2 regions of the Psychrobacillus sp. FJAT-21963 genome follow, and region 2 is predicted to be linked to the other one. Evidence: predicted binding sites of a transcription regulator. Region 2 holds the regulator's gene; the other holds the start of a gene.
The links. Region 2 encodes Rex, which represses fermentation and respiration genes when NADH is low (regulators of the CRP and FNR family bind a similar motif). Its sites were predicted from a motif close to TTGTGAAATATTTCACAA; they were not measured.
Positions count from the first base shown of each region.

Region 1: the regulator Rex is predicted to act here: its motif matches at 1,824-1,841, upstream of AN959_RS20580 (cytochrome c oxidase subunit 2A).

Region 1 covers NZ_LJIY01000002.1:328,018-331,232, reverse strand. The annotation lists gene AN959_RS07490 (dynamin family protein) at 1-435, opposite strand, end outside; gene AN959_RS07485 (hypothetical protein) at 356-988, opposite strand; gene AN959_RS07480 (chemotaxis protein CheX) at 1,267-1,719, shown strand; gene AN959_RS20580 (cytochrome c oxidase subunit 2A) at 1,909-2,031, shown strand; gene AN959_RS07475 (cytochrome b5) at 2,052-2,528, shown strand; gene AN959_RS07470 (b(o/a)3-type cytochrome-c oxidase subunit 1) at 2,530-3,215, shown strand, end outside.
Region 2 covers NZ_LJIY01000003.1:107,208-110,422, reverse strand. The annotation lists gene groES (co-chaperone GroES) at 1-156, opposite strand, end outside; gene AN959_RS10145 (CPBP family intramembrane glutamic endopeptidase) at 343-1,056, shown strand; gene AN959_RS10140 (redox-sensing transcriptional repressor Rex) at 1,486-2,127, opposite strand; gene AN959_RS10135 (ABC-F family ATP-binding cassette domain-containing protein) at 2,236-3,215, shown strand, end outside.

The DNA.
Region 1 (3,215 bases), on a different contig from region 2:
TGGAGTATCCATAACAGTAATACCTTCTGGTAAACTGGAGGTTGAATGACCAATTTCAATTTGAGATACTTTACTTCCGTCTTTTGAGTATTTTTTTACAAGTTGAATATCATATTCACCTGAGAATCTTACAGGTGCTCTATCAACAAAATGAACGAGGGCAAAATTATTATTTGTCTTTTTTACAGTAACAATATTTGCCGAAGTAGGTATTGGACTTGTTGGAAGTAACTGCTCATCTACTAGAGCATTAATCATGCTAGATTTTCCAGCAGAAAAATGTCCTGCAAACGCAATAGTGAATGTGCCATTTTCCAGTTTATCTGCAAACAATTTAGCCTTTGCAAAACGTTCCTCATCTAAATTTCGTTGAAAAAGAGTAGCAAGCAAAGCATTTTTCTCTTTTAATAGTTGTATATTTTCTAAATTCTCCATTTGAAAAAAAAATCTCCTTTATAATTCGACAATTATGTATATCATAGCAAAAAACAAAGGAACGCAAAAGCGTTCCTTTGTTTTTCTGCAACGAGCTTTGCGCAGGAGCAAAATCCTTTGTTTTTCTGTGACGAGCTGCGCGCAGGAGCAAAAGATCTTGAATTTCTGCGACGAGCTTTGCGCAGGAGCAAAAGATCTTGATTTTCTGCGACGAGCTCCGCGCAGGAGCAAAATCCTTTGTTTTTCTGCGACGAGCTCCGCGCAGGAGCAAAAGATCTTGTTTTTCTGCGACGAGCTGCGCCCAGAACAAAAGATCTTGAATTTCTGCGACGAGCTTTGGGCAGGAGCAAAATCTTTTGAAGTTCTGCGACGAGCTTGCGCAGGAGCAATATCTTTTGTTTTTCTGCGACGAGCTTTGCGCAGGAGCAAAATCTTTTGAAGTTCTGCGACGAGCGTTGCGCAGGAGCAAAAAGATCTTCGTTTTTCCCGAGACGAGCTCGCGCAGGAGTATGTGTTTTATTTCCGCTTCATAAGTAAAAAAAGCTGGCTTCATCTGTTCCACTTCTATTGAACAAATCAAGCCAACTTTAGAAAGTTATTTTATTTAACTTGGGGGGAAGTTGCACGTAACACATAAGCTGTGACCCCACTATAAAGTAAAATAGTTGATCCAATTAATAACGCTAACATACATATCGTCCTCTCAAGTGAATTTGAAATTCATTCTCATTTAAATAATAGCACAATGTTTCGACATTTTCTACATATAGTATTCTTTTTGTAATACTTTTATGCTAAAATTAAGCCATCTTTACTATTCGGAGGGATAAAATGAGTGCGTCTAAACACATACAAACTATACTAAATGGCACGATTCAATCGTTAAAGTCCGTTATCCCTCTTCCTATGGATATTAAATCACCATCTTTGATGGTTCAACCATATGATCAAAAAGAGATGGGTGTACTAATTGGGATTATAGGGGATATAAAAGGTCGTATAATTATAGATTCGACATCTAATTGTTTTTCATCGATTGGTGCAACTATGTTTGGTATGGCTTTAGAAGGAGAAATGCTTGAATCATTTACAGGTGAATTAGGAAATATGATAGCAGGTAATTTATGTACTACTGTTGCAGGCAACAACTTAGAAATAGACATTACGCCACCTACTGTCATTGTTGGTACGACCAAATTATTTGGATTTCAGCATGCTTTTAGACTACCAGTCGTAATTAATGACATTGGTAATTTAACGATTATACTCACGATCGATGAATAATGAGACCTAAGAGGACTTTCAACTTATGAAAGTTCTTTTTTTATTCCTCCAACTACCCATATCTCTTTTATTCTTCACATTAATTTCACATTATCCCCTTTCTTGTGTGACTTTTCTCACATCATTGCACTTCAATACTATTTATTATTAAAACTATACAAGAACTACTTTTGTAGGAGGTGTAGACAAATGTCGAAAAAACGTGAAAAAGAACCAGATTTGAAAGGAACATTATATTCGGTTGGATTTCTTGGGGTATTCATATTAATTACATGGTTTATGGCATTTTACTTGTTTATTGATAGATTTTAATAATTTGGAGGTTTAAAGCGATGCATATTCATAAGTACGAAAAATGGTGGATAACATTTGGAGTTAGCTCATTGGTCTTATTTTTAGTCATTGTTGGTATTAGTGCATTCCACTTTGGATCACATCCACCAAGCTCAAAAATTTATATTGATCCGGAACGTGTGGACGAGATAGCACCATTTAATAACCCAGGAGTGCATAAGTTGGAAGGAAAAGATTGGGACTATGAAGTTGTATTTGTAGCTTCTGCATTTTTTTATAATCCACCTGAGATTGAAGTTCCCTTAGGGTCTAAAGTGAAATTTATAGCAACAACCAAGGATGTAGTTCATGGGTTCCAAGTAGCTGGCACAAACATTAATATGATGCTTGAACCAGGATATGTTTCTGAATATGTAACTACCGTTGATAAAGCAGGAGAGTATCTAATCTTATGTAATGAATATTGTGGTGTTGGACATTCGTCCATGACATCCATGCTAAAGGTGGTTGAGTAATATGACAACTATTACAGAAAAAGCGAAAGACTTAGTAAAAGTAGATAAAAGAGACGGAAAACTAGCACTCGCCCATATATATGTTGCTTTCATCGCATTAGCGATTGGTGGGCTTTGTGGTCTTTTACAAACATTAGTGCGCTCTGGTACATTTACACTCCCATGGGGAATCGGCTATTATCAAGTTTTAACGGTTCATGGTGTTTTACTAGGACTAATTTTAACAACCTATTTTATTTTTGGTTTTCAAATTGCTGCCGTTAGCCGTACTGCTGGTACATTAACTAATAAACAAAGATTGTTTGGATGGATCGGTTTCTGGACAATGACAATCGGTACAACTGCTGCTTCCGTTATGGTTTTGTTAAATGAAGCATCTGTACTGTATACTTTCTATGCTCCACTACAAGCTCACTGGATTTTCTACGTAGGAATGGCTTTAGTAGTTGTGGGATCATGGATTGGTGGAGCAGGCCAGATAATGAAATACATCGAATGGAGAAAGGCTAATCCTGGTCAACCTAGTCCATTATTAACTTTTATGGTTGTAGTGAATTTGGCAATGTGGATTATTTGTTCACTTGGTGTAGCGGTGGAAGTTGTTTTCCAACTAATCCCATGGTCATTGGGTTGGGTAGATAAAGTGGATGTTCTGCTTTCCCGTACATTATTCTGGTATTTCGGTCA
Region 2 (3,215 bases):
AGTTCCGTTTTCAAGTACTCGTCCAGTACCTACAGCAACAACTTTTCCTTCTTGTGGCTTCTCTTTAGCAGAGTCTGGAAGTACGATGCCAGATGCTGTTTTTTCTTCAGCTTCGATTAATTCGATTACGATACGATCACCTAATGGTCTTAACAAGTGAAACTACCTCCCTAAAATAGTAGAATTTTATATTATTAGCACTCTGTCTCTTTGAGTGCTAACACACTTATAATAATAATTAATCACAGAACATTTTGCAAGTGAGAAGGTTAACTTTTTCCTTTATTGTTTTTTTCCTTTACAATAAAAAGAGAATTGTTATCTAGAAAGGAACTAAATTGTATGAAACAACAAAAAACAGGCTTGTATATATTAATTGTTTACTGCGTGATGCAGCTTTCTGGAGCAATCTTTGCACCACTTCTACTTATACTATTTAAGTCTATGGACGTAAAAAATCCTCCATTGGTTGCTTCTGGATGGTGGGTGTTCCTAAGTATGGGGATTGCTACACTGGTTACACTCCTTTTAATTAGAAAAGATAATAACTTTTTACGACCTTTAAAAGGAAAACAGTCACCTATTGGGCAAACTATCGGCTGGGGAGTCGTCGGTTTCTTTCTTGTATTCCTAGGCCAAGGTGTTGCAGCTACTATTGAACTTAAATTAGGAGTTGAACCGGGATCCGAAAATACAGCACAATTTATAGAAATTGCTCACGCTGTTCCTTGGGCAATCTTTTCAATTGTTATTTTCGCTCCTATATTAGAGGAACTAATTTTCCGCCGTATAATTTTCGGCTCTTTATTTCCAAAAACAAATTTCTTCGTAGCCGCATCTGTCAGTGCTATTGTCTTTGCAATCATTCACTTCGACTTTACGCACATACTACTATATGCTGTTTCTGGGTTTATATTCGCTTTTATTTACCATAAGACAAAGCGGATAGTGGCATCTATCATCTCCCATATGCTATTAAATGGATTTGTCGTTCTCTTTCAGTTTTACGGAGAAACTATACAAAAGTTCTTAGAAACTTACTCTCAAATGCCTTAAAGAAATGCGCAAGCGCCTATGTAGAGGAATACAGTCTAAGTTCGCGACTTCGTGTCACAACGACTGTATGACCCACTTCGTGTGGGCCTCCGACAAGCAAATGTTCTTCCCACTAAGAAGTCGTTTTTTGACTTCGTTGGGGGAAGGTTATTTGACCTCGAGGGGCTAGGCGCTGGAGCTGGACATAAAGAAATGCGCAAGCGCCTATGAAGAGGAATACAGTCTAAGTTCGCGACATCGTGGTGCTCCTGCGCAAAGCTCGTCGCAAAATAAAAGAACATTTCGCAACGACTGTATGACCCACTTCGTGTGGGCCTCCAAGTAAATGTTCTTCCCCCCAAAGAAGTCGTTCGTTAGGGGAAGAAAATTTGACCTCTGGACATAAAGAAAAGCCTTCGACCCATCAGTATTGGGTAGAAGGCTTTCAATTTATTCGTTATGTTCATTTCTTATTAAATAAATTAGGGTTTGTACTTCAACCGATAAATCGATTGTATGGACCCGAATCGTATCAGGTACCGTCAATCGGACAGGGGTAAAGTTAAGAATCCCTTTAATATTCGTTTTTGCTAATCGATCAGCTACTTCTTGTGCTGTGCGACTTGGAACAGTACATATAACCAACTCGATACCATGTTCCTCGAGCTTCTCTTCCATGACACTCGGATGAAAGACAGGAATATCACTTACAAACATTCCCTCTATCGGAGCTTTTGTATCAAAAGCAACTACAATTTTGGTATTATGGTTTTTTTGAAAGTTATATTTTAAAAAAGCAGTTCCTAAACTACCAACTCCAATAAGTGCCACATTTGCAGCTTCATCTTGATCGAGTGTTTTTCTAAAAAACTGGAGTAAGTTAGCAACATCGTATCCATAGCCTTTTTTGCCAAGTGCTCCAAAGTGCGAGAAATCTCTTCGAATAGTAGCGGAATCTATTTTCATCGCATCACTTAACTCTTGTGATGATACTCTTTTATGTCCAGCATTATGAAAACTTTGTAAAAATCTATAATATAATGGAAGCCTCTTCGTTGTTGCTTGAGGAATTCTCGGTAGTTCAGGTTTCATCAAAAACCCTCCAATTTCGTTCTTAACATTACCTCATTATAATGCTACAGCGTTGCAACGACAAGTCCTATCTATTACACTTAAGATAGAATTGAGGTGCGAATCATCGTGATTGTTTTACAAGTCAATCAAGTAACAAAATCCTTTAACGGAGAAGATATATTAACTAATGTAAAGTTAGAGGTTCAAGACCGAGATCGGGTAGCCCTTGTAGGTCGAAACGGGGCAGGAAAATCTACTTTACTTAAAATAATAGCTGGAGAAATGTCGTATGATTCTGGCGATATCATTATGCCTAAGAACATTCGATTAGGATACTTAGAGCAACATGCCGGATTAGAATCTAAACTTTCTATTTGGGAAGAAATGAAGTCCATCTTTAATCATCTCATCGAATCTGAAAAAGAGCTTCGTTCCTTAGAAACGCAAATGGCAGATCCATCTGTATACGAGGACTCCGATGCCTATGCACGAGTTACAGCTGCGTATGATGAGCTACAGCTAAATTTTAAAGAAGCAGGCGGTTATCGATACGAATCAGATATCCGTTCTATTTTACACGGAATGCAGTTTTTCCCTGAGGATTATGATAAGCCTGTACAAGCATTATCTGGTGGACAAAAGACTAGGTTGGCACTGGCTAAAATGCTACTTAGCAAACCCGATTTACTCATATTGGATGAGCCTACCAACCACTTGGACATTGAAACACTGAACTTTTTGGAAAACTATTTAAAAAACTATAGTGGTGCAATTCTTATCGTGTCCCATGACCGCTATTTCTTAGATCAAGTCGTAAACTTTGTTTATGAAGTATCTCGCCATAATGTCACTAGATATGTTGGCAACTATAGTAGTTACCTTGATCAAAAAGCAAAAAATTACGAACGTGATAAAAAAATGTACGAAAAACAGCAGGAGGAAAAAGCTAAACTCGAAGACTTTGTCAATCGAAATTTAGCTCGTGCCTCCACTACCAAAATGGCTCAGTCGAGACGCAAAGTAATTGAAAAGACAGACTGGATGGATTCTCCAGATGGAGATGAAAAATCAGCTTCTTTCGGCTTTTCGATTGATCGGCCAAGTGG